Regions from separate parts of the Thermoanaerobacter brockii subsp. finnii Ako-1 genome, predicted to be linked through region 1. Evidence: predicted binding sites of a transcription regulator. Region 1 holds the regulator's gene; each other region holds the start of a gene.
What was found. The regulator HrcA, encoded in region 1, represses chaperone genes, less so after heat shock. The targets are predictions, from matches to a motif close to ATTAGCACTCANNNNNNNTGAGTGCTAAT.
Positions count from the first base shown of each region.

Region 2: a site for HrcA is predicted at 7,137-7,165, ahead of THEBR_RS11025 (nucleotidyltransferase family protein). Genes of this name have one in related genera too.
Region 3: a site for HrcA is predicted at 1,187-1,215, ahead of groES (co-chaperone GroES). Genes of this name have one in related genera too.

Region 1 covers NC_014964.1:1,419,159-1,430,257, forward strand. The annotation lists partial or broken gene THEBR_RS07040 (ISL3 family transposase) at 1-3, opposite strand, end outside; gene THEBR_RS07045 (hypothetical protein) at 35-298, opposite strand; gene THEBR_RS07050 (hypothetical protein) at 280-519, opposite strand; gene THEBR_RS07055 (YeeE/YedE thiosulfate transporter family protein) at 612-1,031, opposite strand; gene THEBR_RS07060 (transposase) at 1,182-2,591, shown strand; gene THEBR_RS07065 (16S rRNA (uracil(1498)-N(3))-methyltransferase) at 3,235-3,972, opposite strand; gene prmA (50S ribosomal protein L11 methyltransferase) at 3,979-4,905, opposite strand; gene dnaJ (molecular chaperone DnaJ) at 4,933-6,093, opposite strand; gene dnaK (molecular chaperone DnaK) at 6,149-7,987, opposite strand; gene grpE (nucleotide exchange factor GrpE) at 8,005-8,586, opposite strand; gene hrcA (heat-inducible transcriptional repressor HrcA) at 8,609-9,640, opposite strand; gene hemW (radical SAM family heme chaperone HemW) at 9,735-10,862, opposite strand; gene lepA (translation elongation factor 4) at 10,859-11,099, opposite strand, start outside.
Region 2 covers NC_014964.1:2,228,924-2,240,022, forward strand. The annotation lists gene THEBR_RS10995 (alpha amylase N-terminal ig-like domain-containing protein) at 1-1,128, opposite strand, end outside; gene THEBR_RS11000 (ABC-2 transporter permease) at 1,383-1,598, opposite strand; gene THEBR_RS11005 (SDR family oxidoreductase) at 1,656-2,423, opposite strand; gene THEBR_RS11010 (D-alanine--D-alanine ligase family protein) at 2,670-3,647, opposite strand; gene THEBR_RS11015 (beta-L-arabinofuranosidase domain-containing protein) at 3,701-4,750, opposite strand; gene THEBR_RS11020 (glycosyltransferase family 4 protein) at 4,771-5,946, opposite strand; gene THEBR_RS11025 (nucleotidyltransferase family protein) at 5,976-7,022, opposite strand; gene THEBR_RS11030 (beta-1,2-mannobiose phosphorylase) at 7,240-8,130, opposite strand; gene THEBR_RS11035 (beta-1,2-mannobiose phosphorylase) at 8,145-9,053, opposite strand; gene THEBR_RS11040 (beta-galactosidase trimerization domain-containing protein) at 9,056-10,939, opposite strand.
Region 3 covers NC_014964.1:1,753,911-1,765,009, forward strand. The annotation lists gene groL (chaperonin GroEL) at 1-862, opposite strand, end outside; gene groES (co-chaperone GroES) at 877-1,161, opposite strand; gene THEBR_RS08765 (hypothetical protein) at 1,397-2,386, opposite strand; gene THEBR_RS08770 (hypothetical protein) at 2,659-2,853, opposite strand; gene THEBR_RS08775 (hypothetical protein) at 2,925-3,107, opposite strand; gene THEBR_RS08780 (S8 family peptidase) at 3,420-4,658, shown strand; gene THEBR_RS08785 (HutP family protein) at 4,959-5,372, opposite strand; gene THEBR_RS08790 (DUF554 domain-containing protein) at 5,384-6,079, opposite strand; gene THEBR_RS08795 (DNA-3-methyladenine glycosylase family protein) at 6,080-6,973, opposite strand; gene THEBR_RS08800 (glutamate synthase-related protein) at 7,197-8,837, opposite strand; gene gltA (NADPH-dependent glutamate synthase) at 9,154-10,545, opposite strand; gene THEBR_RS08810 (sulfide/dihydroorotate dehydrogenase-like FAD/NAD-binding protein) at 10,535-11,099, opposite strand, start outside.

The DNA of each region.
Region 1 (11,099 bases):
CACTTATTCTGATGCCTCCTTTTGTTGGGTTGTTTTAACCACTTCTATTATAGCAGGCATTCAGAATAAGTGCTCTCTTTTTTATAGATTTCTTTTTCCCCACCCCAACATTTATTATAGAACCAAAAGTTTCAGTAATTCTTGTAGCCTTTAGGAAATTCATGTGTTGTTCATAAAAAAGAGTAAATGGCAAATATCCTACAGCAAATCCTAAAAATCCAACCCAGGACCCTAAATAACCTAAACCTATTCTCATATAAGTGCGAATTTCACAACCTATTAGCAATACTGCTTCCATTCCCAACAAAAATCCGCCAATACGTTGCCTAAAGTTAATTGTTCCTTTATTCCATCTTCAAAACCAGGATGTGCTCCAAAAAATATCCAACCTACTAATATAAAAGCTAACATGATTACCCATGTAATTACTATACCAATTATGGGTAGATAACCCCTCATTAATATTCTTGTAATACGGGGTACTCCCAATTTTGCATAAAAACTATCGTTTTTTGTCATGCTTTTGCCTGTTTCTAAGCTTATCAATGCGCACTCTGTTCCATAGCCACTTTTTGCAAGGCCAAAACCTCCAATAATTCCAGCTATTAATGTTAATAAAACGTAGATATGCCTTTATCAGCTATAGATTTACCAAAAGGTAAAATTTTTTCTCCATTAGAATATTGGAGAAAGGATGGATTAATTATTCCGCCCCAGACATTTGCAAATGCAAAATAAATGATGTATATTAAGAATAACCACCAGATTATATTTTTATAATATCTGTATTTTGAATCATAGGTAATAGATTCAACAGGATCATTTGTATTACTCTTTACATAAGATAGTGTTTCTTGATGTTTAAAATAACTTGCTAATTTTAGTTTACTCATAATGAATAAAGCTGTGATTCCGCCAATAGCCATAAATATGATTGTAACAGTTGAGTGAATACTCATAAGAGGTACTCCACCAATTAGGTGATTAAGAGTACAACCACCAGCTAAACGTGTTCCATAACTAAAAAGCATTCCTCCTAAGAAATTAATAGCTTAGGTCTTTGCAGAATCCCAAAATCCTTATGGATTAAGGGATTCTGCTGTATATTTTCAAAGGAATTCCCCCGCTTTCGTCGAATTTATATAGAGAACCAAATCCCAAAAAGAAATGGAGGAAATCCTATGAAAATCAAAGCTAAACAACTTTCTCTCTCCGATATTTACGATGATGTTCAATCCTTCTTTGAAGAAGATAAACCCAAGTTTATTAAACTCTTTGATTCCTTTATTGATTTATCTGAACTTATTCCGCCTTCTTTTTACGCCCATTATTATTCCCACTTTGGACGTCATAGAGATTTTTCTCTTGAATCTATGCTCACTGCTTTGATTATCCAAAAAATTCTCTCTATCCCTACTGTTCAACTCCTTGTCCCTGTCCTTAAGCTATCTAAAGAATTAAGAGAGCTTTGTGGCTTTAAAAGAGTCCCTCATCCTTCTCAATTCTCTAGATTTAAATCCATTTTCCTCAAAGATTTGGAGAATTCCTTCAATAATCTTGTTAATTTAACTGAGCCTATTTGTAAGGCTATTAATCCTTCACTTTCTAATATCCTCATCGCTGATACTACTGGCTTTCAACCTTATGTCAGAGAAAATAATCCTAAGTTCTTTGATTCCCTTTATAGAAATATTAAAAAGTTCTCTAAATCTAATCCTGATTTTGATGCCCACTCTTATGCTTGTTCTAAAATGCCTAAGTTCGCTCACTCTAATCCTGATGCTAAATTCTCTTATATTAATGGCCATTATTGTTACTCTATCAAAGCTACCATCCTCACTAATGGCTTAGGCATTATTCAGCATATTAGTTTCTATGACGATGATTTTTTAGATGTCAATACTGCTAAATCTGCTGCCGAGTCTAAAGATTTGTACGATTCTAAAACTTTAATCCCTTCTCTTAATGAATTCTTTAATTTACATCCTATTTTCTCTTATAGATACTTCTTAGGTGATGCCGGGTTTGATTCTTTTGATAATTATAAATACTTGCTCTCAGAGCATGGCATAATACCTATTATCCCTCGAAATTCTAAAAACTTACTTCAACCTACTTTTAACTCTGATGGTATCCCTACCTGCCCCCGTGACCCTTCTCTTAAAATGTCCTATGATGGCATCGTTCGGGAAAAAGGTAGAGCTACCAGAATTAAATGGCTTTGCCCTATGTCCAAAAAAGTTAGACTAAATGGTAAAACTACTTATATTCTTGAATGTGATAACCCTTGTACCTCTTCTAAATGTGGCAGAATATTCTATACTACCCTTGACATTGATTTTAGAAAAAACACTGTTGTCCCTCGTAACTCTAAAAAGTGGTCCAAACTTTATGAAAAACGCCCTATTATTGAAAAATCTATTTCTCTTTTAAAAAGTTCTATCGCTGTTGATAGCTTTAAACTCATAAATACCAGGTCAATCAAAGCTGATGTTTTTCCTGGGGCTATCACTCAACATATTGGTTTAATTATTACTGCAAAGCTTGGTACTTTTGAACATCCTTTATCTTTGAAAAAACTTTTGGCTTGATGACTTGTTCTTATGTTTTGATTCGTTTGTCACCTTTTAACATTAAAAAGGTGTGTTAAGTATTGTCTTTTTTGAATTTGTATCTTTCTTCCATTTCTCTTTTCCCCTCTTGAGCGTGCCTTTAAAATGTAATTTCTTTATTTTGTTCCTTGTAATGTAACTTTTTTACTCTAATATTTATCTCATTTTGCAATCACCTAAAATCTTTTTATATTATAACATGGTATTATAAAAAAATAGGCTTCAAAAAGCCTTTCAGTTTGTTGACAAAGTTAAAAAAATATTCAAAGGAGATATTTTGCATCGTCGCTCCGATGTTCCAAAGCGACAAAACATAAGCTTCCCCTTCAGGTTCCGGCAGGGTACCTACGTCAGGTGGCATCCATGCCTTAAGGTGCCCGCCTCCGCCCTCCTTGGCTTCGGCCCTGCCTCCACCCTCGGTCTTGCTAAGTTTCCCGGCACTCAAGTAAGTATAGTTGTTTTTTTTATTTTTGCTTTATCAAACTCTCTTACTTGAGTGCCGGGTCGCTTTGTAACAAGTTGCTCCTTATGCAAAATATCTCCTTTACGAAAGTTTATCTACAATTTGACATGCCCTAAAGGGCATTAGAAAATATCTTTTTGTTCTTTGTTTATTAATAATTTAACCCATATCTCCTAATTCATACATTACTATTGAACAAACTGCGATGGCTGCTGTCTCAGTTCGCAAAATCCTGGGGCCTAAGCTTACAGGCTTAATACTTTTGTTTAAGGCTAATTCAATTTCCTCTTGAGAAAAACCTCCTTCAGGGCCTATAAAAATTCCAATTTTTTTTACGCCTTTTGCCTTTTTAAGCACCTCTTTTAATTTTGAAGTTTGTTCCTTTTCATATGGAATTATGCATAGATCAAACTTATCAACCTGATTTATAGCCTCTTCAAAGGAAATAGGCATACAAATTTCGGGCACCCCAGTTCTGCCCGATTGTTTACAAGCTTCTTCACTAATTTTTCTCCACCTAGCAATTTTTTTATTTATATTGCTTTTAGTTATGTCTACAACCGTATAACGAGTCACAACTGGGATAAATTTTTTAACTCCAATTTCTGCACATTTTTGAATAATCAATTCCATTTTATCTGACTTAGGCAAGCCTTGAAATAATGAAATTTCTAAGGCACTCTCTGTATTTGATTCTAATTCTCTTTCTAAAAATAAAATAAGCTTGTCTTTTTTTATCTCTTCAATACGAGCAGCATATTCTTTTAATCCATCCGATGCAACAATTTCATTTCCTCTTTTAAGCCTTAAGACATTTACCAGATGATGAAAGTCTTCTCCTTCTATATAGACAAATTCTCCTTTAATATTTTGCCTATCAATAAAAATTTTTCTCATAAGCTCTCACTTTTTCCTTGATAATATTGCACACCATTCTCCTTCTTCTCTAATTTGCAACACTTCAAAAAATTCTTCAACTTTTTGCAAAACTTCTTCTTTTCTACTTTTTATTATACCACTAGCTAAAAATAAGCCCTCTTCTTTTAAGTATTTAGGAACCTCTGCCGACAACTTAATTATCACATCAGCAATAATATTTGCCACTATAATGTCAGCTTTTCCTCTAAATTCGCTTAATAAATCACTTTTAAATACTTTTACATTTTGCAAGTTATTTAATTCTACATTTTGTCGGGCTACTTCCACAGAAACTTCGTCTATATCTGCCGCATAAACTTCCTTTGCTCCTAATTTGCTACTAGTAATACTAAGTATCCCTGAGCCACAACCTACATCAAAAACTATGCTTTCTGGCATCACAATATCTTCTAAAAACTCCAAACACATCTTTGTAGTCTCATGGGTGCCTGTGCCAAAAGCCATTCCGGGGTCTAACTCGATAATTATCTCTTCTCCTTGAGATACATATTCTTCCCAAGAAGGCTTAATCACTATTTTCTTCCCTATTTTTAGAGGCTTGTAGTACTGTTTCCAATTGTTTTCCCAGTCCGCTTCATCTACTTCTGAGACTTTTACGTCAAAATTGCCTATATCAATTCCAAAAGATTTAAGTTCTACAATTCTATCTTTTAAAATATTTATTTTATCTGTAGTATCTGAAGCAATAGGAAAATAGGCAAAAACCTTAATATTTCCCTCTTCTTCAAAAAGAGAAGAATCCAAATAATCCCAATTATCACTTTGCGCCAACAGTTTTACATCATTAGGGTTTTTTATAACTACACCGCCAGCTCCTAATTCGTGCATGATATTTGTCACAGCCTCTTCTGCTTCTTGTGTAGTTGTAACTTGTACTTCAATCCATTTCATTCTTTTCACACCTTTAATTTAAATTTATTATCCGCCAAAAGCATCCTTCATCCTTTGAAAAAAGGATTTTGATTCTGTCGCAGTATTTCCTTCTAATTTTTTTAATTCTCTTAGCAATTCTTTTTGCTTTTCTGTCAACTTTTTAGGCACATCAATATAAACTTCTACAATTTGGTCTCCGCGTCCTCTTCCATTTATGTGAGGAATCCCTTTTCCCCTTAACCTAAACTTAGTCCCTGTCTGAGTTCCTTCTGGTATTGTAAAACTAACTGTTCCATCCAGCGTAGGAATTTTTATTTCTCCGCCTAAAGCTGCATCAGCAAAACTTATAGGCATTTTCAAATGCACATTGTATCCTTCTCTTGTGAACAACTCGTGGGGCTTTACGTGAATTACAATATACAGATCTCCCCTTGGACCTCCTCTTAAGCCTGGCTCTCCTTCCCCTCTTAAGGTAAGCATTTGTCCTTCGTCTATTCCTGCTGGTATAGTAACTCTAATTTTTCTCCTCCTTCTAATTCTACCTGTTCCACCGCATTTGTTGCAAGGGTCAGTAATAATTTTTCCTTCACCATGGCACCTATGACAAGTTCTTATATTTACAATTCTTCCAAAAGGAGTATTCTGTGCAGTTCTCACTTCACCAGTTCCATGGCATACAGGACAAGTCTCCGGTTTGCTACCTGGCTTTGCCCCTGTTCCTTTACACACATCGCATTCTTCAAATCGCTCAACCTCTATCTCTTTTTCTGTTCCAAAAGCAGCCTCTTCAAAAGTTAAAGTAAGGTCATATCTTATGTCATTACCCTTTTGAGGGCCTGTTTCTGCTCTTCTCCTGCCAGTACCAAAGAAATCATTAAAAATATCGCCAAATATATCGCCAAATCCTCCAAAGCCTCCAAAATCAAAACCGCCCTCTCCAAAACCTCCTTGACCAAATCCACCTTGGCCAAAACCGCCTTGCTCAAAGGCTGCGTCTCCAAATTGGTCATATTGGGCTCTTTTTTGAGGGTCGGAGAGAATTTCGTAAGCTTCGTTTATTTCTTTAAATTTTTGCTCTGCTTCCTTATCTCCTGGGTTCAAGTCAGGATGATATTTCTTAGCAAGCCGTCTATAAGCCTTTTTTATTTCTTCTTCTGTGGCATTTCTATCTACTCCTAATATTTCATATAAATCTTTTTTAGCCACTTTCTCACCTGCCTTTCATTACGCAAATTAGAACCAGGTAAAACCTGGTTCTATATTATTTATTATCATCATCCTCCACTTTATAGTTGGCTTCATAAACATTGTCCTGTGTTGTACCTTGTCCAGCACTACCTGTATTTGTAGCTCCTCCCGTTTGTCCTCCCGCTTGTTGGTATATTCTTGTAGAAACTTTGTAGAAGGCTTGTGAAAGTTTCTCAGAAGCATTTTTAATCGCTTCTATATCGCTTCCTTCAAGAGCTTTTCTCACATTTTCTATTTCTCTATTTATTTCATCTTTTTCGGCTTGCGTCATCTTATCTCCAAGGTCTTTCATTGTTTTTTCAGCTTGATAAATGAGAGAATCTGCTTTATTCCTTATTTCGATTTCTTCTTTCTTCTTCCTATCTTGTTCTTCATACTGCTTAGCCTCATTAATCATTCTTTGTATCTCTTCTTCTGACAAATTAGTTGTAGAAGTAATAGTTATATCCTGAGATTTACCAGTACCTAAGTCTTTTGCAGAAACATGTACAATTCCATTGGCATCTATGTCAAAAGTAACTTCAATTTGAGGTACTCCTCTTGGAGCTGGTGGAATCCCTGACAAAATAAACCTTCCGAGAGTTTTGTTGTCTTTTGCCATAGGCCTTTCGCCTTGTAACACGTGTATTTCAACAGAAGTCTGATTATCCGCTGCAGTGGTAAATATCTGGCTCTTTCTTGTAGGTATTGTGGTGTTTCTCTCTATAATCTTAGTAAATACTCCACCTAAGGTCTCTATACCCAAAGACAAAGGTGTTACGTCCAGTAAGAGAATATCTTTCACTTCTCCGGCCAATACTGCCGCCTGTATAGCTGCACCTATAGCCACTGCCTCATCTGGGTTAATTCCTTTGTGAGGTTCTTTACCCATTATTCTCTTTACTGTCTCCTGTACCAAAGGCACTCTTGTAGAACCACCAATGAGAATGACTTTATCAATATCAGAAGGTTTTAAACCTGCGTCGCTTAATGCTTGGTTAACAGGACCTACAGTTGATTCTACAAGGTCGGAGATTAGCTCTTCAAATTTTGCCCTTGTAAGATTTACATCTATATGTTTTGGACCTGTAGCATCAGCAGTAATAAATGGCAAGTTTATATTAGTAACCGTTGCAGAAGAAAGCTCTATTTTTGCTTTTTCCGCAGCATCTTTTAGTCTCTGCAATGCCATCCTGTCATTTCTTAAGTCAATTCCATATTCTTTTTTGAAGTTGTCAGCAAGCCAATCTATTATCCTTTGGTCGAAGTCATCCCCACCCAAGTGGTTATTGCCACTTGTAGCCAAAACTTCAAATACTCCATCTCCTATTTCCAAAATAGAAACGTCAAAAGTACCGCCACCTAAGTCGTAAACCATTATCTTTTGATTTCCTTCTTTGTCAAGGCCATATGCCAAAGCAGCAGCTGTCGGCTCATTTATTATTCTCAAAACCTCAAGACCTGCAATCCTACCTGCGTCTTTTGTAGCCTGTCTTTGGCTGTCATTGAAATAAGCAGGAACAGTAATTACCGCCTGTGTAACTTTTTCACCCAAGTAAGCTTCTGCATCAGCCTTGAGCTTTTGCAAAATCATTGCAGAAATCTCTTGAGGTGTATATTCTTTATCGTCAATTTTTACTTTGTAATCAGTTCCCATGTGTCTTTTTATAGACATTATAGTCCTGTCAGGATTTACAATTGCCTGCCTTTTTGCAACTTGCCCTACTAACCTTTCTCCTTCTTTAGTAAAAGCAACGACTGAAGGCGTAGTACGAGCTCCTTCTGCGTTAGGTATTACTACAGGTTGGCCTCCTTCCATAACAGCAACACAAGAAAAAGTAGTTCCTAAGTCAATTCCTATAACTTTCCCCATATTTTTCAACCTCCTTTTTATTTTGCTACTTTAACCAAACTTGGTCTTATTACTTTATCTTTTAGATAATACCCTTTTTGGAAAACTTCAATAATTTCATTTGGTTGTTTTCCTTCTACCTCTTCCTGCATTACAGCATGGTGCTTATAGGGGTCAAAAATCTGCCCCTCTGCTTCAATTTCTTTTACACCAAATTTATCCAACATCTTTTTAAACTGCCTGTAAATTAATTCTATCCCTTCTTTTAGAGAATTATAATCTCCACTGCTCGCCAAAGCTCTTTCAAAATTATCCATAACAGGCAAAAGTTCTAAAATTACTATTTCTTTACCATATTCTACCATTTCTGATTTTTCTTTTTCTGTTCTCTTCCTGTAATTTTCAAATTCTGCTTTCAATCTTTGTGCAATATCTAAATATTCTTGAGCTTCAGCCTCTTTTTGCTGAAGTTTTTGCTTTAATTCCTCTATTTCATCAACCGTTTGTTGCTGATGCTCTTGCTGTGTTTGTTCTTCCTCTTCAGGAGGCCCTTCCATTTGTTCATTTGATTCTAAATTATTTACATCATTTTCCTCCTCTTTGTTAATTTCTTTTTCCATCTCTTCCACTTATATCACCTCGTTATATTTCATCATTGTATATACTCGACAAAAGATTTGAAAGCTCTTTTGTCATCACATTGATTTCACTAATCAACTTCCTATAATCCATTCTTGTAGGTCCTATAATTCCTATTGTACCCACCACACGGCCATTAATCTTATAAGTAGTTTTTATTACGCTTAAATCCTTCATCTCTTCAAACTTGTTTTCGCTTCCTATTCTCACATCTATAAAATCTACTTCAGGCTCTAAAACTTCGTTCAATAACGACTTGTTGTCCAAAAGATTGAAGAAATTTTTTGCTTTGCCTAAATCCTTGTATTCAGGAAAATCTAAAATATGGGAAGTTCCATCCGCATAAATGTCTGTTTCCTGTAACTGCTTCAAGCTCAAAAGTATAGTGTTTATCAATTCGTCGGCTATAAAAGCCATCTCTCCCAACATCTGCCTTAAATCCTGTTGTAAAAACTCAAAAATATCTTTTTCACTTTTTCCGGCAATTTTCTCGTTTAACAAATTATTTAAAAACTCAAAAATAGTTCTATCTACATTTTGGCATAAATTTAGCAAGTAATTTTTTACAATTCCTGTGTCCGTCACTACTAAAAAGATCATTTTATTAGAAGCAACAGGTATAAGTTGGATTTTCTTTATTCTATCAGGGTTCAACTTTGGCATTTTAGCAACTGTAGTATGGTGAGTTATGTTAGCCAAAATTCTTGCATATTTCTTTACAATTTCATCAAATTCTGCTATTATTTCCTCGCGAGTATTATAGCTAATTGGAGGGTCATTGTTTATATAATTTCGAAGAATGCTGTCTACATAAAATCTATATCCTTTATCTGAAGGTATTCTTCCTGCGGAAGTATGAGGTTGCTCCAAATATCCCATTTCTTCTAAATCCGCCATTTCGTTTCTTATAGTAGCAGAACTTAATCCTATATTGTACTTCTTAGCTATTGTTCTCGACCCTATTGGCTCTGCCGTCATAATATAATCAGTAATAACCGCATATAGTATTTTTTTCTTCCTATCATCTAACGGCATTTTCACCACCCCATGTATTATTAGCACTCTACTCGATTGAGTGCTAATTCATGTTTTTAAAATACCACTCTTATAATTTTTTGTCAATACTCATTTAGGGCAGAAATTCTTCAAAAATGACGTTAGAGACATCAATACCCCTCTCGGTAAGTTTTACACACTCATTATCAATCTCAATTAGACCTTCTTTTAAGTATTTTTGTATTACTTTTTTGTAAATTTCAAACAAACTGATACCAAATCTTTTCTTAAAATCCTTGTCACACACTCCTTTTGTCATTCTCATTCCTAAAAACATAAACTCAGCCATTCTATCTTGTTTTGTCAACTTTATCTTTTCCTTAACTGCACTTTTTCTTTCTAAAATGCTCTTAATATAGTCTTTTATATTTTCAATATTACTATATCTCACATCCGCCATATAAGAATGGGCTCCTGCACCAAATCCCAAATAATTTTTGCATTCCCAGTATAAAATATTGTGGCGACATTCAAATGTGGGCAATGCAAAATTAGATATTTCGTAATGGTGATAGCCTTTTTCTTTTAAAAACTCTATACCCCAATGATACATTTTAAGCTCTTCTTCCTCATCAACTATAGGCAACTGACCCTTTTCATAAAGTCTGTAAAAGGAGGTGTTAGGTTCTAAAATCAAGCTATAAGTAGAAACATGCGTCGGCTGTAATTTTACTACTTCTTTTAAAGTTTCTTGCCACTCTTTAAAGGTTTGAGTAGGAAGAGCGTACATCAGGTCTATATTTATATTGTCAAAGAACTTTTTCACTAACTCATAATTTCCAAAAAATTCTTCTACTGTATGAATTCTACCTATATATTTTAAAAGCCTATTTTGAAAAGCTTGAAGTCCAATACTTACTCGGTTTATCCCGTTGTCTTTATAAATTTTTAGTTTTTCTTCAGTTATAAGGCCGGGATTCATTTCAATAGTAATTTCGCAACCATCAAGTATTTTATAATTTTTAAATACAGATTTCAATATCTTCTCTATATAAGAAGGAGGCAAAAGGTTAGGGGTACCTCCTCCTATATAAACCGAAACCACATTATAATCTTTTGTAGAATTTGATTCTATTTCCATAAGTAGTGCCCGAATATAGTCGTCAAAAAGATAATCATAGCCTGCATAAGAATTAAAATCACAATAATAGCATTTTCTTTTACAAAAAGGAATGTGAATGTATAATCCTATCTCCCTCATTTTTCATCATCTAATTTCAATATTGACATAAAAGCCTCTTGAGGTATTTCAACACTTCCCACCTGTCTCATGCGCTTTTTACCTTCTTTTTGCTTCTCCAAAAGTTTTTTCTTACGAGTTACGTCTCCTCCATAGCACTTGGCAAGGACATTTTTCCTCAAAGCTTTTACAGTCTCTCTTGCAATAATCTTAGAACCTATTGCAGCCTGGATTGGGATTTCAAAGAGGTGCCTTGGA
Region 2 (11,099 bases), 810 kb from region 1:
ATTTTTATCGTATACAGTAAGTTCAAAGTCTTTATTTACCGTATCTGTGGCTTTACCTACTCCACCTAATTGTTCATCGTTATCTCCGTAATAAGCAGTTTTTGTCCCGTCTTTAAGTATAAAGTAATACCAAATTCTTGTGGGATAGTCAAAGCTTAACTTCACTTCCCAGTATTCATATTGCCCGTCAGGACTTTGACCAATTTTGTACATCGGGACTTCTGTTCTTGTTTTTTTAATATCATCCCAATAAGAAATTTTAGCTGACTCAAGGTCATGATTTTTAGCCTGTATCCTCAAAGTCACTGTATCACCTGTTTTTATTGCACCGAAAGGCGAACGGAAGAATGGGTCATGGGTGTCATGTTTTAAATCGTCATAATATATGTTATTATCAGGCCCTGTGAGAGGTGGATTGTAATCTGTCCATATATTATGTGAAACCGAATCATAGTAAAATGTAATCTTAGTATCATAGGCTACATTCAAAGGAATATTTGGACCATTTTGTTCACCATTTAAGCCATAATTTATATCCCATGAGGGCCCTAAAGTTACTTTAAACTCATAATACCCTTTTGGAACATTTGCAGTGTATTCGTAAACATTGTTAAACTTATAGTCTCTCATTATAGCTGTCGATGTTTCAGGTTTCCAATCATCACCTGCTCCTATTGCTGATTGTATAGTACCTACAATTCTTGGAAGTTTTTCTTCCGGAATTGGTGTATATTTTGTAGAATCAGTAACACTTGAAGTATTATAGTTGTAATAAAAAGTTACTACAGAATCTGAATCAAGATGCAAGCTTAAATTACCTTGTGAAGGAACTCCTCCACCTTCCCATGAATGATTAAGAGCAACTTTATACTCATAATCACCTGCAGGTAACGCAACTGGGGTAGTAAATTCATAAAAGCCATTACCTTTATATGTCATTACTGTTTTGTCACTGTTTATATTCCAGTCAGAATCTCCAATCTTTGATTGAAAATCGCCAACAACATTGGCTATAGCAGGCGCCGTATCTGTCTCAGCTTTTGCAAATTGCACAGGCATTGAGCCAAACACTGCTGTATAAATTAAAAGAAATGACAATAAAAAGCCTAATGTTCTCCTCTTAAACACTACAATCCCCCTTTACACTATGTTTTTATTTAAAAATCTTACGAAAAGCTCCTTTACAACACCACCCCCATTTCTTTTAGGCAATCGCTTTCATAAATTGCAAAAAGATAAATGTGTTTATAAATACACATCCCTTGTGCAAATTTTTGCGCAATCGTTTTCGCTGCCTTATTGTTATTATAGCCAACCCCATATATTTTGTCAATACCTTGCAAAAAAGAAAAGGATGCACATAAGCATCCCTCTTTGAAAATTCATATTTGTTTTAACATTTGTGTTATCTCCATCTTATCTGCTTTTTCTGCTAAAAGTATTGTAAACAGTAAGAACAGCGCTCCAAATCCTGCAATTATAGAGATATTGTACAGTATTGCGCTAATATTGTTCCCAGATATTGCTTCCCTAAGACCTGCAACTCCATAAGTCATAGGCAGATAAGGATTTATTGCGTTGAAAAACTTAGGAAACAACTTTATTGGGAAAGTTTATCTTGTTAAATATTTTTAACAAAAGAAGAATATTTAAAATCAAACATATATCATTTTAACTGTCATTCCGCCATCCACAATGAGATTCGCTCCTGTAATAAAAGAAGCTTCTTCCGAACACAAAAATAAACATGCATTTGCTACGTCCTCTGGTTTACCCACCCGTCCTGCAGGATGTTGCAAATGGTCCTCTTCTGTCAATTGGGGCTTTTTAGCTTCTCTACTTTTCTTCCATTCAGACACTTCTATCCATCCGGGACTTATAGAATTCACCCTTATTTTATCATAACTTAAACTTATTGCAAGAGAGTGAGTTAAAGCTATAATACCACCTTTTGAAGCAGAATAAGGTTCTGTATGAGGTTCTGACATAAATGCCCTTGTAGACGCTATATTTATTATGACTCCTCCGCCATTGTCTCTCATGTGAGGAGCAACATATTTTGAACACATATATGTTCCTCTTAAATTCACATTTATGACTCTATCCCATTCCTCCATGGGCCTTGTGTAAATCGTCCCTCCTGACCCAATACCTGCATTGTTTATCAAAATATCGATCTTACCATAGGTTTTTATCGTCTTATCTACCAAATTCCTAACATCTTCCTCTAAAGAAACATCTGTATGTACAAAAAGACAATCTCCACCTTTAGATTTTATATATTTTTCATTTTCTATGCCAGCCTCATCGTCAATATCGGCTATAACTACTTTTGCTCCTTTTTCAGCAAAAGTTTGCGCAATACACCGGCCTATTCCTTGTCCTCCACCTGTAACTATCACTACTTTGTCATTAAAATCCATAGTTAACCCTCCAATCTCTTAACTTATAAAAGAAGATAAGGTAACCCCATAGTAAAAAAAAGAGGTATACCTTATCAAAAATAGTATAACTTAAAAGTTTTATAAAAATCAAATAGAAAAATTATCTGAGGTGCGTCCAACTTTGTAGGTAGCTGACATTTTGCACAAAGCGCGCAACTTGACCGAACAGTCCTAAACTTAGCAAGACCAAAAGATGGAGGGGGGGCCGGAGGCTGGCCCCTCAAATTACTTCAATTTATACCTTTCTATAGCACTTTCTATAATCTTCCCAATAAATTCTCCTCTTGTTAAACCTGCCGCTTTTGCCATATAACCCATGTATCCGTGGTGAACATGTTTTTCTCCTTTGCTACTTGACATTGTAAGTCCCGCAAAGGTATTCAATTCTAAGAAATAAGGAACATTATCTTTGCTTAGAATCATATCAATTCTAGCAAAATCCTTGGCATTTAAAACCTTATAAATATTCAAAGCCGTCTCTTTAATCTTTTCTTCCACTTCTTTTGGTACTTCTATAGGGCATTTTATTATCTCGTTGTCAAACATTTTGTGTTCATAAGTATTAGTTTTAACGTTATTATATCCTACTTCCAATAAAGGCAATACTTGTGGGTGTTTATATCCGATTATTCCAACGGTCACTTCTTTTCCTTCGATGAATTCTTCGATTAGCGCTGCTTGTCCTATTTTTTCTGTTATTTTGCTTACAACTTGTGGAAGTTTATCCTTATCATAAATTATATTTTCTTCATCTATACCTGCACTTCCTCTTCCACTTATAGGTTTTACAAATAGAGGAAATTTAAGATGGTCTACAGAAGGAATTTCTTGAGGATTTTCTGCAATTACATATTTAGGCGTAGGCAAACCGTGAGAAGCCACAATGTCCTTCCTCATTCTCTTATCAGTTGCTACTACGTCCAAACCAGATCCAACATATGGTATGTTGAATACTTCTAAAAATGCTACTTCTTTCATACTCGAGGCATTAAAAATTAAATCCACCTTTTCTTTTTTTATAGTTTCATAAGTTTCTAATGGATCTTCCTTCCATTCTATGAGGACTGAATCAAATCCAGCTTCTTTTATGGCCATATAATGATGGTATGCTTCATCATAGGCATCGTCATATACTTTGTCTGGCGTCAATTTCCTCTGAAATTCGACATTCCTGAATTTCCTCCAAAGCACACCAATTTTCATATGGCATCACCCTTTTCAATTTTTATAAAAATTTTTGAAAAGAAAAGTAAAAACTACTTAAATACAGTTTCTGTGTGATTCACCACCATGTCAGTTATAATCAGTGAAATCATGCTTTCTGCTCCTTCATTTAAATTTACTCCCTCTTTAGTTATACCGTCGTAGCAACCTCCTGTTTCCTCATCTATCAAAGGCACATTTTTTGAGTTTTCTCCTAAAAACCAATTGTAACATTTCAAACTCTTTTCTTTGTATTTTTCTTCTTGAAAAATTTTATAAGCTTCTGTGTACATAAGAGCAGTTTCACAAGCCTCTACCGGTTGTTCATCAAATTCTGCAGGTTTTTCATCTCCTTTTTTGTACCAATCTTTACAACCTATCGGCTTAAAATACCCACTTCTAAAAGTTACTTTTTCTAAAAATTCCATGCTTTCTTTTGCAACATCTAAGACTTCTTCATCTTTTGTAATAATGTATGACCTAAGAAGAGCCCAAGGAAGTACGGCATTGCTGTAAGTCATTATATTTTCAAACCATTTCCACTCTCCATCTTTGTTTTCCCTATATTTTTGAACTATTTTTTTTGAAATAGAAGTTATTAAATTTTTTATCTTCTCTTTGTTAAATTCAGTAACATCAGAACTGTATAAAAGGCTTAATCCTATTAACGAATAAGCGTTACCGCGAAGAGAATTTAAATTTGCTACATTTGGCAAAGCTTTTTTGATTAATGTCACAGCAACACTTTGATAACCATTAGACAAATTAGTATTTAATAAATATCCTAATGCCCATAAAGTTCTGCCAAAACAATCTTCTGAGCCAACTTCTTCAATAAATTCTCTATTGTAGTTCATAAAATTTCTAAAATATCCTTTGCCGTTTTGGGCATAAATCAAGAAAGAAAGGTATCTCTTTAAAAGATCGAGGTATTTTTCATCTTTGTAAACTTCATATAGCATTGAAGCAGCAATAAGAGCCCTTGAATTGTCATCAGTAGTGTAACCTTTTGTCAAATCAGGAATAGAGTAAAGGGAATGTTGTAAAATGCCTGTATCGTCTGTTAGGTTGAAAAGATGCTGAAACTTAGTTGCTAGCTTCATTATTTCAATTCCCCCTTCCTCTATATCACAACTTCCTCCCTTGATTTAATGTCCAATACAGACAAAATCATTATGACATATCTGTAAGCAACGTTATTCCACATCATTGTATTCCCTAATTTTTTAATTTCTGCCTCTATCTGCAGCCTTTTCTCAGGGTTTTCAAATATATACTCAATATGTTTAGCTAAAGACTTTGCATCACGGAAATTAGCAAGCAATCCTCTTCCTTCTCCTAAAATTTCTTCAGCGTACATATAAGGAGTGGAAATAATCACTTTCCCTAAACCTGCTGCATATGCTAAAGTACCGCTTACAGCTTGTTCTTTGTTTAAGTATGGAGTCATATATATATCTGACATCTTCAAATACTCCAAAATCTCTTTCTTCCTAAGATATTTATCCACAAATTTTACATTGTCTTCTACTCCAAGGTCATGGACTAGTTTTTGAAGTTTCTCCCTATACTCTTCCCCAAATTCTCTCTTTATGTTTGGATGGGTTTGCCCTAAAATTAGGTATAATACATCTTTGTATTTTTTTGCTACCATACTTATTGCTTCTATACCGTACTCTATTCCTTTACCAGGATTTATAAGACCAAAAGTGCTTATTATTCTTCTCCCTTTAAAGCCATATCTTTCTTTCAATGTTTCCTTAGGTAATACTGGAAAATTGGGAACTCCATGAGGAATCACTGTGATTTTACAGGAGGGTATGTGATATATCTTTTCAAGAAGTGGTATAGTATTTTTAGCCATTGTAACTACTTTAACGCTTTTTTCCCCTAATTCTCTAAGTATCATAAGTTGTTTTTCATTTGGATTTGATAATACTGTGTGGACTGTCAAAACAAAGGGTATATTTAAATTGTCTACCAAATCTAATAAGTATTCTCCACTTTCTCCTCCAAATATTCCGTATTCATGCTCTATAATGAGCAAATCTATGTCAGATTCATTTAATTCATGGGCTAATCTTACATAATCTTCTCTTACAAATTGTTGTAACTGATATTTAACATCGCTGTCATATTCATAAGTTTTATTATCATTTATTGCAATTACTCCTGCAAAATTAATAAGTTTTATCTTTTTTATTTCATTAACTAAATCTTGAGTAAAAGTAGCAATGCCACATTCTCTTGGTGGATAAGTACTCAAAAATGCTACATTTCTCCCCAATACGCTCATCATATCACGCCCCCTTCTTAGTTTGTTTAGTATTAAGTTGTCATTGTAGTACTTGCTAATCTATTAGGTGTAAACACTGTATTTTTAATTTCCATATTCACCTCTACTATACATTCTGAAGTTACAACTGCATTGTCTAATCTTGCAAACCTGCGGACTTTTACATTATCCCACAATACACTTTGGGATACTTTGCTCTCTTGACCTATTCGACAGTTATTCCCAATTACTGTATACGGACCAACTGTAGCATAGGCATCAATTTCAGTATTATTTCCAATATAAGCAGGTCCTATCACTCTTGCGGTAGGATGAATTTTAACATTGTCTCCTAAAATTATGCCTCTTGAGGAAGTAGTACTTACAAATCTTGATTTTCCTTTTAAAATGTCCTCATGAACTTTTTTGTATTTGTCTATTGTACCTATATCTATCCAGTAGCCGTTAAATTTATAAATAGCCATTCTATACCCTTTTTCCAAAAGTTTGGGATATGTCTCTCTTTCTACAGATATCACTGTATTTTCAGGAATTTCTTTTAGCACCTCAGGTTCAAATACATATACTCCTGCGTTAATATATTTAGAATTGCTCTCGCCTGGTTTGGGCTTTTCTTTGAAAGCAGTTATAAAGCCTTTTTCATCAAATTCTATAACTCCGTACTGAGAAGTATCTCTTACTTCAATAGATGCAATAGTTACTTGAGCTCTTCTTCTCTTGTGGTATTTTATCAAATCTGCATAGTCAATATCACTGACAATATCAGAGTTTAAAATGAGGAAAGTATCATCAAAAAATTTTTCGGCGTTTTTTATTGCTCCACCAGTCCCTAAAGGGGACTCTTCTGTAATGAAGTGTATTTTTACACCTAAGTCCTCTTTTTGTTTGAAGTAGTCTTCAATGTACTGAGACTTATAATAAGTACTTATTACAATTTCATCTACTCCACTTTTTTTAAGGTTTAAAATAATCCTTCCTAAAAGAGGTCTTCCCATGATAGGAACCATTGGTTTTGGCAGGTCATCTGTAAGAGGTCTTAGCCTTGTTCCCAAACCTCCTGCCAATAGCAATGCCTTCATAAAAGACCCCTCCTTTATGAAGTTTTTCAAAAATTAAACTTAAAAACAAAAGAAGGGCGTGATACAAGTGATATAATTTATAAGAGCGATAAAAACTAAGAAGAGGAGAAATATATTAGCACTCTTGAAATTCGGCTGCTAATAAGTATTATAATTAATCCTTTTTGGTATGTCAAGTACTTTTCTGTAAATAAAAAACAGGCCTTTTAAAAGCCTGCTAAAATTTGATATCCTTCATTTCTAATATCGCCACGCCTATAACAGTATCCGCACCCCCATAATAAACGTAAATAGTATCATCTTTTACTGCATTACCACAACTAAATACAACATTAGGGATGTATCCTTCTTTTTCCCAACCCAGTTCTGGCTCTAAGATAGGTTCTTTTTGCCTTGCAATAACCTTTGATGGATCTTCTAAATCTAAAAGGACTGCTCCCAATCTATACACATTATTGTCATCAGCTGCATGGTATATCAAAAACCAACCGTCCTTTGTCTTAATAGGAGGCCCTCCAATTCCTACTCTCGCACTCTCCCATGTATTTGGAATAGGTTTTAGTATTGGTTTATGGTCGTACCAATTTTTTAAATCATCAGAAAATGCTATCCAAATGTCGGGATATCTCCTGTGCAACATCACATATTTACCATTAATTTTTTCAGGAAATAAAGAGGCGTCTTTATTAGGTTCATCTAAAACTACTCCTTTTCTCTCCCAATCTATAAGGTTTTTGGAGGTAGCCAAACAGATCCTATAGTCATCTTGAAATCTGTCTCCAAAACCTGTGTACATCATATAATAAATGCCGTCAATTTTGACTATCCTTGGGTCTTCTAATCCTCTGAGCTCTTGTTCTGTCTCATTGCTCATCACTGGTTTGTCTAATCTCATAAAATTAATTCCGTCTTTGCTAACTGCATATCCCAAGCGAGAAATATATTTCCCATATTTGGCGTGAGGTCCAATGTCAGTAGCTCTGTAAATCAAGTGAAACAGTCCATTGTCATAAATTGCTGCAGTGTTAAAAACTGCTGCTCTTTCCCATTCATTTTCTGCTTTTGGCATCAATACCGGCTTATCTGATAATCTCTTTAATTTTATCACTCCATACACTCCTTTTAAAATTTTACTTTTTCTTTTTCAATGACTGCTACACCTATATGGGTATCTGCTGCTCCATAATACACATAATACATGTCATTCACTTCAACTGCACCGCAGCTAAACACCACATTAGGTACCAGCCCATTTATTTCCCAATCAAGCTCTGGCTCTAAAATAGGCTCTTTTTGTCTCGCAATAACCTTTGATGGGTCCTTTAAGTCTAAAAGAGCTACACCAAGTCTGTACACATTGTTGTTATCCACCCCGTGATATATTAAAAGCCATCCATCTTCTCTTTTTATAGGAGGTCCTGCTATGCCAATTTTCTTTGACTCCCATGTGTGAGATTTAGGGGACATTATAATCTTATGGTTATACCAATTTACTAAATCATCAGAATAAGCAATCCAAATATCGGGCATTCTTCTATGGAAAAGCACATACTTACCATTTATTTTTTCGGATAAAAGCGCCGCATCTTTATTGGGTTCATCAAGAACAATTCTGTGTCCTTTCCAATTTTTTAAATCATCAGACCAAACCATACATATTCTAAAATCCAACCAGTCCCTTCCTCCAAAACCTGTATAGAGCATGTAATACTTATTGTCTATTTTTGTAATCCTTGGGTCCTCTACTCCCCAAGCTTCTTGCGGAATCTCACCTACTAAAACAGGTTTGTCAAATCTTTCAAAATTTATACCATCTTCACTTACAGCATATCCAATAGAGGATACAAATTTATATTTTTCTTCTGGCTTTTCAGTATTCAAAACGAATTTATTATTAGAAGCTCTGTAAAACAAGTGAAATTTATTACCTTCATAAATTACTGCTGCATTAAAAACAGCCTCCTTTTCCCATTCATGCTCTTTTATTGGCGACAATATAGGTTTGTTACTAAGTCTTGTTAGCCTGAACATCTTTATAACCCCTTTTCCAGCAAAATTGCAACTACTCCATTAGCCTCTATTGTGAAATTTTCTAAATTAATCTGTCTTCCGCTAATTAAATCTTGTATTTTCTCATTATTTTTTGTTTTTCTACTTATTCTTATTTTAGTATGAATATCTATGTCTTCATGATTTATAAAGAGCACAAGGGTTTTCCCGCCATAATCAAACTCTTTTACTTCAATATAAGGAGATTCTACTTTTACGTTGTATTCTATTCCGCTCAGCTCTTTAGCATACTTATAAATCAAATAAGACCTGTCAGTCTTATATACATCGGGCATATAACTTAAATAGAGCTCAATAGGATACGTAACAAGAATAGCATTCCCTTCGCCATATTTATTCACAACTATTGCCGGGTTATTCTCATCATCATTTGCAATTACACGGCCCGTTGTCGGTTTTGCAATAAGTCTTTTATTAAATTTAAGAGCTTTATAATTTAAATCAATTCCAAGTTCTTCACAATGCATTGATACTGTCTCATTTTTGGGCACCATAGAATATTGCGTTTTAACTCCAAAAACCTCATCAAAACCTTCTAAAGAAATTCCATCGTATGATACATACAAAGTGCCACCATTTTTAACAAAATCCATAATTTTTACCCATTGGTCATAATTTAAATGCCCTTTTCTATAAGCGGAAGGCAGTATAAGCATTTTATACTTACTAAAATCTCCATCAGCTCTTGCCAATTCAACGTCTATACCTGCTTCCTTTGCCAGTATAAAACTATTTAAAAGAATCCTAAAATTTCTCTCTGGAGTATAATCGTTACCTACAAATAAAGCACTATAATACTTATCCGGAATGATTATCGCGGCATCGCACTTTTTGTGTTTTAAGTCCTTATACTCAATTCTATTCATAAATTCAGAATAAGCTTTTATTTCAAGTCCTGCTTTTTTAACTCTTCCATCAACTGCTGTTATACCAAATTGCGTTTCAAAGGGGGTAGAATTATAGGGAAGCCTTTCGCCAACAGAAAAATCTCCAAAGCACCAGGCTATTGCACCTATCGATTCATTCGCAAGAAGGCTATACAGAACCACCTTGTAATAATCTCCCTCTATATCTTCACTCATCATAAGTGTAGTTGCACCAAATTCCTCCAGTAGCACTTCTTTGCCACCCATAGCTTGGGTGAGTTTAGAAGCAAAAGGTGCCATATAAGTGCTTCTTATAGAATTTACAGGGTCTATACATGTATCTGTATAAATTGGATATGCGTGCATACATAGAAAATCGTTGCCTTCTTGCATGTCTTCAGGATAAAAATTATTATCAGTAAGAAGAGATGCCTGGTGTATTCCAAGCGTTACGGGATGATTTTTGTCGTATTTTTTTATCTCATTTGATAAGACATAGTTCCACAGCCAAGCATCATGTCTTGACTCTGCTTTTACATAATTATCTGGCTCATTTGAAAGGTCCCAAAACAAAATAGCAGATTCATCTTTGTACCTCTCAGCAAAAAAGCGTACCAATTTAATTTGATACCTCAACATAAATGAATCACTGTATATATTCCTACCTTCTCTCCACGGCACATCCCAATTCTCACCGCTCATATGCCCCACAAAAAAAGTAGGCGCGATTTTCATATCGACTTCATGACATATCTTAATAAGCTCGTCAAACTTTTTCACCGCTTCCTCTGATATTACATCAGGCTTTGGCTGGAAATCCTCCCAAAAAAGATTTATTCTCATTACATTAATGCCTAAGCTTTTCGCCTCAATAAATTCACTTTTTATCTCATCATAATTCCACTCTTTCCACATTTCAATGCCGTGATTTCTTGGCCAATAATTAGCTCCTATTATAAATTCATCTGCAAATTTTGCCATTTTTCTACCTCCGTCGTACTATTTTTTCTTTTTCTCATATAAAAGTATCAATAATATAGTGAAAACAGAAAATCCCAATGATAACACCACTAATACTAACTCTACGCCATTTTTTTGAAAAAAACTTATCCAAATAAGAGCCAGTACTATTACCAATATT
Region 3 (11,099 bases), 330 kb from region 1:
GTAACATTTCTTTTCTTCTGTCACCAAAGCCAGGAGCTTTTACTGCTACACACGTAAATGTACCTCTTAATTTGTTAACAACTAATGTTGCCAATGCTTCTCCTTCTACATCATCAGCTATGATAAGAAGTTTCTTACCGTGTTGCACTACTTGCTCCAAGAGTGGCAACAAGTCTTGGATATTTGAAAGTTTCTTATCTGTTATGAGTATAACAGGCTCCTCTAATACTGCTTCCATTTTTTCAGCATCAGTTACCATGTATGGAGAAATATATCCTCTGTCAAATTGCATTCCTTCAACAACCTCAAGGGTTGTACCTAAAGTCTTTGATTCTTCAACCGTTATAACTCCATCTTTACCTACTTTGTCCATTGCTTCTGCAATGAGATTACCTATTTCTTCATCAGCAGCAGAGATAGAAGCAACATGGGCAATTGATTCTTTATTATCAATAGGTTTAGATATCCTCTTTAACCCCTCAACTGCAGCATCTACAGCCTTCGCAATACCTCTTCTTAAAAGCATTGGGTTAGCTCCTGCTGCGAGGTTTTTGAGTCCCTCACGAACCATTGCTTGAGCTAAAAGCGTTGCAGTCGTTGTACCATCACCTGCGACATCATTAGTTTTTGTAGCTACTTCCTTCAAAAGTTGTGCGCCTTGATTTTCAAATGGATCCTCTAATTCAATCTCTCTTGCAATAGTAACACCGTCATTTGTAACCGTAGGTGAACCATATTTTTTGTCCAATACTACATTACGACCCCTTGGCCCTAATGTAACTTTTACAGTATCCGCAACTGCATTAACTCCTCTTTCTAATGCTCTTCTTGCTTCCTCTCCATATTTGATTTGTTTTGCCATTTTCAACTACCTCCTTATTCTATAATTGCTAGAATATCGCTTTCTCTTAAAAGTAGATATTCTTCACCATCTAACTTAACTTCTGTCCCAGCATATTTGGAGAAGATTACTCTGTCACCGACTTTTACTTCTAATTCTACCTTTTTGCCGTCTATGTATTGTCCTGTTCCTACTGCGACAACTTCACCTTGTTGTGGCTTTTCTTTTGCTGTACCTGGTAAAATAACCCCACCTTTTGTAACTTCTTCTGCCTGGATTACTTTGACCACAACTCTGTCTCCGAGTGGTTTTAATCTCATATACTTTATCCCTCCTTCTTCATTTATTAGCACTCAACTTATGTGAGTGCTAATCCTAATCTCTATATTAATTTAAGTGGTAAAACATATCAAACTTTATTATAGCCTATTTTAGGCCGTATAGTCTGATTATCTATGATTTTACCCAAATATTTTGATTTTATGCCATTATTTATTGATTTAGACTACGTTTCTGTAATTTGTATTTAAAAATAAAAAAAATACAGGGAAATATTTATTCCCCTTTTTCAAAATCACTTTCTTCTTCTTTTTCTTTATTAGACAAATTGACCAAACCCTGTTGTTTCAGGTAATTTATCATGTTATACATGTATTGCTGTTGCTCCTTTGTCAGCATAGATTTTAAATTGTCCAAAACTTTTAACTGCTGATCAGACAAGCCTTGAGGCAATAAATTCTTTTCTCCCTTTGGCAATTGCTGTTGTGTTTCTTTTTCATCACTTTCTTCCTCTTTTTCTTCAACTTCTATTTCTTTTATTTCTTCGTTTTTTTCTTCTTTCTCTTCTGCTATTCTTTCTTCATGAAAATCTCTGGTCGCTTGTTGAGATTGTTTTTTCTCCTCTTTCATACTATTCATAATTCCTTCTGCTTTATTTAATACTTCCAATAATTTTATATTCTTTGCAATTTTATCAGTTTCTTCTATTTTTTCTTCCGGTATTATAGGCCGTATAGCCTCATAAATATCTACTATTTTATCAAAAATGTTATTTTTATCCCCTTCTTTTGTGTATTTTTCTAGTTTTTGTTGTAAATTTTTTAACGCCTCAAAGAATTTCAAAAATTTATCTATTACAATTTTCTTGTCTTCTGCTATGTAAGGTTTTATTGCTTTTAAAATCCCTATTTTGTCTACCTCAACTTTGTCTAATGCTTCAATTTCTTCTTCCGAAAGATTCACTAAATTTTTTTGTATCTCAATTATTTCTGCCATTTTAGAAAAAATATCTACATAATACTGGTCTCTTTTGCTTAAATAGGGTTTTAGGCTTCCTACAAAATCTTTGCCTTTTGTTACCACTTCATACAAATCAATTGTCGACTTTTTGTCTTCTTGTGGTGGCGATAACTTGTTTTTATCATCAGTACCTGTAGAAAGTGTAGTCTCATTTTTTTCTTTTTCTATACCCATCACTTGAAATCTCACAAAAGCTACTATCAAAAGTTCTACAGCGAGTATTTTTAATAAAATCTCCTTTTGCAAAACAAATTCCCCCTATTTTTAATAATCTCTTACTAATATATGTAAGGGGCTAGTCTATTATTATAGACTGCCCCTTATTTTTGTCTAATTTTTTTCCCAAATAATTATTCCTGGAACAAATAGAAGTATTAAAATTATTATTATAAAAATCCAAAACCAACCTCCAACAAATCCTATTCCTTTTTCTTCGGGCATAAATACTACCTCCCTTCAGATAGGTAAATAATAGGGAAATAAATTTTTCATCTTTAGCTAATATATAATACGTAATTTTAAGAATTTGTGTTACCAAGATTAATACCTGTTAATGACCACAAAAATCGCTTTGCTTTTTTTCGCGGTTTTTCTTCCTGTAAAATTACAAGTATTAAAAAGAAAAACAGTAGACTTTCAAGCTCAAATCTTACATCCAGCAGCAAAGTTAAAATTACAAAAAAGAACAACAGAGTATCTCCAGAAAAAGACATATATTATCACTCCACACATATCAAATTTATCAAATAAAAATGGCTCTATCGCAGGATAGAGCCATTCAAAATTACTTGAGTTCATTGAAGAACCAATCAAAACCGCCGTCCATTATTATTACAAGGAGTATAAAGAAGAACAACAATGTCTCTAAAGACCATACATTAAGCTGGCTTCCACCAAGCGCTAATACAAGTATCAAGAAGAAAAACAGCAAATTGCTTTGCCCAAAAACTGAACTTGTTCCTGCCATATTGATCCCCCTTTAAACAATTTTCAATACCTAATCAAGCTTTTGGTTCTTCAACAATAATCCCTGGGACAAACAACAAGATCAATAGTATGATGATTATAATCCAAAACCATCCACATCCATATCCTGCTCCACTTTTATCTACTGGCATAAATAATTTTCCTCCTTTCAAGTCTCATCCTTTTCTATGTGGGTCTTTAAAGACCTACTACATAATATGATATAACTTCATACGGTGACACTTTTTAAATTTCCACTAACAAATTTTTATATTTCACATATTGTGTTAATAGCATGAAAGGAGGTACGCTAATGAATCTTATTCCAATGTTTGCTTTTTCTAAAATAGCAAAGGAAATTTATGTATCAAATAAAATCGATAAAAGGCTTTTAAAAAAAGCATTATATTTAAGAAGTGAATGTGTTCCTGTAATTTTGTATTCCCATTTATCTTATGACATTTTAAAAGAAAAAATCGAAAAAATGGGAGGAAGTATAAAATTTGAACTACCAATCATAAAAGCCTGGTCAGTAAATTTACCTTGTGATAAATTGAAAAATTTCGCTACATTAAAAGGAATTCATTTTATAGCAGAAGACTCCGCTGTTAAGCTGCAGCTTTATATTGCCACTCAAGAAATCGCCTCTCGAAATGCGAACGATTTAGGCTACACCGGTAAGGGAGTAACAATTGCCTTTTTAGACACTGGAATATATCCTCACCCTGACTTTACCAAGCCTAAAAACCGCATAGTGGCATTTCACGATGTAGTAAATGGAAAAAAACAACCTTACGATGACAATGGCCACGGCACTCATGTAGCTGGTGACGCTGCTGGAAATGGATATGCTTCTAATGGCAAATACAAAGGCGTAGCCCCAGAAGCTAATATAGTAGCAGTAAAAGTATTAGATGCCTATGGCAGAGGTTTATCCTCTGACATATTAGCAGGAATGCAATGGATTTTAGACAACAAAGACAAATACAATATACGGGTAGTTTCTCTGTCAATAGGTGAAACTCCTTCTCTTCCTGCTTTTTTAGACCCTTTGGTGAGAGGAGTAGATACTCTTTGGAGAAATGGATTAGTAGTAACTGTTGCAGCCGGAAACTCAGGTCCTAATTACAACACAATAACTTCCCCTGGCACCAGTAAAAATGCCATAACTGTAGGAGCAGTAGATGACAAAAGAACCTCCGACATAAGTGATGACGAAATAGCTCAATTTTCTGGAAGAGGTTCGCCTTATCTATACAAACCAGACATAGTAGCACCAGGTGTAAAAATAGTCTCTACTGCTTCAGAAAATGTACCTTTTGGTGCAGATGAAGTTACGATAAATAAAGCATATAGAACAGCAACAGGGACTTCTATGGCGACTCCAATGGCAGCAGGAGCAGCAGCTCTACTCCTTGAAAAAAATCCTAATTTGACTAATGTACAAATAAAAAATATTTTAAAATCGACAGCAATAAAAATTGACGATGCAGGTCTATGGACACAAGGCAGTGGAATGATAAATATAGAAGAGGCGTTAAAAAAAGTATGAGGGGGTTAACCCCTCATTTCAGTTTGTTCATAAAGCTAAAAATATTCAAAGGAGATATTTTGCATCGTCACTCCGATGTTCCAAAGCGACAAAACTAAACTCGACCTTCGGGTTCCGGCAGGGTACCGGGCACATTCGACATCCTTGTCTTAGTGCCCGCCTCCGCCATCCGTGGCTACGGCCCTGCCTCCACCCTCGGTCTTGCTAAGTTTTGTTGCCGCTTTGTAACAAGTCACTCCTTATGCAAAATATCTCCTTTGCGAAAGTTTGTCAACAGTCTGAGTATGAGAGGTTAACCCCTTATTTTAATGACCTATGTCCTAGTCCAATTGCCACTTCATTTAAGTTTAGCATCCCTACAGCAAAAAACACACAAACACAAAGATGCTCATCAGCATAGGCAATGCCTATTTTTCCACCTACATTAAGTCCCATAGCTTTGTTCATGACTTGTATAGCAGCCTCATGCGCAGCTCCTGCTACAGCTCCTTCTGCAGCGTGTGTGTCTTCTATAATTCCTTCTCTTTTAGCCGCTACTACCGCTCTTTCAATAATTTTAGATATAGAATTTACGTATTCTCCACCATAGTCAACAGCTGCAACTTTTACTCCTTGTTTCCAATATTTGTTTTTTAGTATTTCTTCCTCTTCTCTTGTAGACATGGCCATTTTTACAGCAATTCTGGCTACATCGATGCTTTTTAGTAGTTTCATATCCGCACCGCCTAAAATCCTTTTATAATGTTTAGTAAAATCTGATAAAAAATGGGTATAAAAATAGCCGGTAATAAATTCCCTACTTTTATATTCTTAATCTCTAACATATTCAAAGAAATCGCAAATATCAATACTCCTCCTACAGCTGTCATGTCGTCAATCACTGGTTTTGTCAAAAGCCCTTGCAAAAAAGATGCACCTAATGAAATAGAACCTTGATACAAAAATACCGAAATAGCTGAAAAAACAACACCTAATCCAAAAGTGGAAGCAAAAATTATTGAGGAAATTCCATCTAGAACAGATTTAGCAAATAGTATACTGTGATCTCCAGAAAGTCCATCTTTTAAAGCACCTACAATTGCCATAGCACCAATGCAGTATACCAAACTTGCTGTCACAAAACCTTTGCTAATTGTAGAACTGTTATCTTTACTTAATTTTTTTTGAAATGTATCTCCTAACTTATTTAAATATTCTTCAATATTTAAGGCTTCTCCTATAATACCACCTATTACAAGGCTCACGATCACTACCATTAAATTATTAAATTGAAGGCCACTAGAAATTCCTATTATCATAACGCTTAAGGCGACACCCTGCATGACTATATTTTTAAACCTTTCTGGAATTCCTACTTTAAGAAGGGTACCAATAGTACCACCCACAATTATTGCAATTGAATTTACAATAGTTCCTAGCATCTATTTCTTCCTTTCGTTAAAGATTTTTTTCCCCATCTCCCTACCATAATAGAATAAATACTGTTGCGCAAAACCAGACAAATCTCCAAATTTATCTATTGCAAATAGTTGAATCTCCAAAGGGGTTCCCTCTCTTTTTAAATACAAATATTCAACAATTCTTTTTATCCATACATCTGTAGGAAAAGTGTCATATCTCCCTATTGAATACAAAATGACACAATCTGCAACTTTAGGACCCACTCCGTTTATATTCATAAGAATATCTCTTATGTCATTAGTGCTGTATTCAAACAATTTTAAAAGATCTATTTCTCCAGAAAAAACTTTAGAAGCCGCGTCCAGTATATATTTCGCTCTAAAACCGCATTTTGTCTTGGCAATCGTCTCAACATCAAACATAACTAATTCTTCTGCTTTAGGAAAAGTGTAATAGATTTTTCCTTTGTACTCAATTGGCTCTCCAAAGGAACTAGCAAGATTTTCTATAACTTTTTTTATTTGGGGTATTCTATTATTTTGTGAGATTATAAAAGAGACTAGAGTTTCCCATGTATCTTGGCGCAAAATCCTTATACCTTGCCCATATTGAATTGCTTCTTTTAATATGGGATCTCTTGAAAGATTTTCTTTTATTTGCTTATAATCCCTTCCCAAATCAAAATAGTCAAACCAAATGTCATAAAAGTCATTTAAATCTGTATTGTCAATTATCAACATGTCTTCTTCCAATTTCACGTTTATGACTCTATCGTAAGCAACTCCTGTATAGCTCCCATCCTCTTCTTCATTCCATCTAAAACACTGTCCGCATTCAAAAGTCTCCTTAAGATTAAAGTCTTCAATCCCCCTTACAATTACCTTTGTCCCCTTTTCTTCCACACTATATTTCATCTTCCTCACCCACATTGAGTTTATTTACTTACTAACTATCATATTTCTCTATCCTGTTAATTATTATTATATAATTTTTTCTGTACAAAAAAAAGCCGAAAATCGGCTTTTTTTCTCAAATAAGTGTAGAGATATTTACCACTTAGAAAATAATTGTAAGAGTATTGAAGAAAAAAACACCATAAAAAGAATAGAGTCTGCCCCTATAGAGAGACCTATTATTTTAAGAATTTAAAATATCTCTCGCAACATCATTCCTTATATCTGTGATAAATGGTATCCCAGTTTCCCTTTCAGTTTCCCTGTTGGCCGAAGCAATATCTTCTCTTGAAATTGCTTTGAGAGAAAACTTTCTTGCTCCCGCCATCAGCTGTTGCAAACCTGCAGCCAATTTATCCGCTAAAGTCCATACGGCTATAGCTCCATAAGGTATATTTTTCATTTCATTTTCTCCCACTTTCTTTTTCACCTCATAGTAACCTGCGAAAATTTCCTCTGCTTTGAGGCCAAGCTGAGAAACCGTCGGCGGCAAGCTGTCCCAATTTCCATTTACCTTGCCTTTCCTTTCCGGATGCAGTACCCCTTCTATATTCGAACCTACAAAGGCTGGTATCATTAATGCTCTTCCCATGCAAACTAACTTTGTAAATGGTGCTCCCAGCGCAAGGGCTTTAAAAACATGGTCTTCTCTTGCAAAACCACCGGCAAAGGCCATATCAACCACTTTCTGCCCTTTATTTGCGAGGATTGATGCGTACTCATATGCTTTCGAATGCAGAAGTATAGACGGTACACCCCATGTCTGCATCATATTCCACGGACTCATGCCAGTTCCGCCGCCTGAACCATCGATTGTGAGCAGATCAAGTTTTGCTTCGGTAGCAAATTTTATAGCCATAGCTAAACTATCCATACTATAAGAGCCGGTTTTTAATGTGATTTTTTTATACCCGATTTTTCGTAAATACTCTACGGTTTTCATAAATTCTTCCCTCACTTCTTCAGGGGAAGATAGATGAGTATATCCGAGTCTACTGTGCCTTGCAAAAGATTTTACAGCACCGTTTTTAAATCCTTCAACAATTTCAGGCTTTTCTGGATCAGGATCGACAATGTAACCCCTCTTTTTTAAGAAAGTAGCATATTCAATATCCTTAACTTGAATTTCGCCACCAATACTTTTTGCACCCTGTCCCCATTTAAGCTCTATTATTACCTTATCAGCGTACTTTTCAATAACATATTCTGCCACACCGTTCCTTAAGTCTTCTACATTCACCTGGACAATAATAGCACCATATCCATCAAAATAACGAAGATAAGTATTTATTCTTCTGTCTAGTTCCGGTGCCTTTTTAATTCTGCCATTTTCTATTACTGCCTCCTTATCAATACCTGCCACATTTTCGCCTATTACTATCGGAAAGCCTACAAGAGCCGCACCTATAGCTAATGGGTCCCAGTACTTTGCTGCAATAAAAGTCGACCCGAGAGCACCAGTCATAATAGGAATTCTTGATTTTGTTTTTTCTTCACTACCAAATTCAGTTTCAATATTTACATTTGGGAATATGCAGTCATCAGAAGAATTGGAAATATTTTGACCTAACCCATAAGCACCGTAATTATATCCCATTATCCTCAATGAATTGTAAGATACGCCAATGGACGTTGTGTTGCTGCTTCCAGCTGTTACCATACCAAAATCTCTAGGGTACAACATTTTTCTGCCCAGAAGACTAGAAAGCCAGGTTTCGCACTTTCCCTGGCAATCCGCCATGCAAAGTGTGCACAAGCCGGATTCCGCTGGATTTCCTCTGTTTACTGTTCCTAGTACATCATTTGATTTTGACCATATGGTCATTGCAATTACCTCCTGTTCAATATTTTGTGATTAGTTTTAAAATCTAATTTTTTCGCTAAATTAAGTTGTTTTAATGTTATTTCTAAATAAAGGTTCGTATAATAATGCATTTAAATGCATTTTATCACATTTTTTTCTTTTGTGAAAGTTTTTTTATTGTAAGTTTTCTATTTTTTTTAATCATTTTAAAAAAATATACCCGTTTATGGGTATATTTTACATAATATTCTAATTGTTATACCATTTCTTATATCATTTGTAAATGTTACAAGATATTTTCTGCATAATAATTCATATTTTTGATATATTATACTAATTACTTTTTATTTCTCAAATATTCATCTATAGCTTTTGCCGCCTGTTTACCTGCTCCCATCGCAAGTATTACAGTAGCAGCTCCAGTTACCGCATCTCCTCCAGCAAAAACGCCAGGCTTTGAAGTTTTACCTGTCTCATCGGCTATAATTCCACCCCACCTCTGTACATCAATATCCTTTGTGGTGGAAGGAATCAAATTATTAGGACTTGTGCCTAATGCCATAATCACTGTATCTACTTCTATGGTAAATTCAGACCCCGGTATTTCAATAGGTCTCCTTCTTCCTGAGCTATCAGGCTCACCTAATTCCATTCTTATTACATCCATGCTTTTTACCCATCCATCTTCTGTTCCATTTATCCTTATTGGATTAGCTAAAAACTCAAATTTTATCCCTTCTTCAATGGCATGCTCTATTTCTTCCAGCCTTGCTGGCATCTCTTCCTTTGAACGCCTGTACACTACTATTACCTCTTCTACTCCTTCAAGCCTTAATGCAGAACGAGCAGCATCCATTGCAACGTTTCCTCCACCTATTACAGCTACTCTCTTACCTACTGCAATAGGTGTATCATATTCAGGGAATTTATACGCCTTCATGAGATTTATTCTTGTCAAAAATTCATTAGCAGAATAAACGCCGTTCAAATTCTTGCCCGAAATATCCATTAACTTAGGAAGTCCAGCACCTGTGCCAACAAATACTGCTTCAAAGCCTTCTTCCTCCATTAATTGGTCAATTGTAACTGTCCTTCCTACAACCACGTTAGTCTCAACTTTTGCACCTAATTTCTTTAATCTTTCTATTTCTGCTTCCACAATTCTCTTGGGTAATCTAAATTCGGGAATCCCATAGGTCAAAACTCCACCCAAAGCATGCAAAGCCTCAAAAATTGTAACATCATAGCCCATTTTTAGAAGGTCTCCTGCACAAGTAAGTCCTGCAGGTCCTCCACCTATTATAGCCACTTTTTTATTTTTCTTCTCAGGCTTTACTTCTTCTTCAATATTATTTTGAAGAGCATAATCAGCTACAAATCTCTCTAATCTTCCAATAGCAATAGGTTTGCCAATTTTATTTAATACGCAATTCTTTTCACACTGTTCTTCCTGCGGACATACTCTGCCACAGACGGCAGGTAAACTATTTGTACTCTTTATTATTTTATAAGCCTCTTCAAATTCTCTTTTCGTAATTGCTTTTATAAACTCTGGTATTCTAACATGGACAGGGCACCCGGCCACACAAGTAGGTTTCGGGCATTGAATACACCTGGAAGCCTCTAGAATTGCTTCCTCCTCTGTATAACCCAGTGCTACTTCATTAAAATTCTTTATCCTTTCTTTTGGATCTTGCTCTTTCATAGGAACTCTATCTTTAACGGCCATGGTGACCACCTCCATGTTCATAAAGTTCTAATGATAGTTTTTCTTGTTGTTTAAACATATTAAGCCTTGTCATGGCTAAGTCAAAATTCACAAGGTGTCCATCAAAAATTGGACCATCCATACATACAAATTTTGTCTCACCGCCAACCTCAATTCTACAAGCGCCGCACATCCCTGTTCCATCTACCATCAATGGGTTCATACTGACTATAGTTGGTATATTGTATTCTTTGGTCATCTTGCAAACATTTTTCATCATTATGACAGGACCAACTGTAATAATATAATCTATTTCTTTGTCATTTTCCAATACTTCTTTCAATACATCTGTCACAAAGCCCTTTTTTCCTAGAGTACCATCGTCTGTAGCATAATATACTTTGTCACAGACAGCCTCCATTTCTTTCTTGAAAATTACATATTCTTCACTTCTACCGCCAAGAATCGCTTCAACTTTATAACCTTCTTGATGTAGCACTTTTAATTTAGGATAAAGGGCAGGTATACCTACACCACCGCCAACACCTAATATTTTTTTAGCATCTTTGGGAACT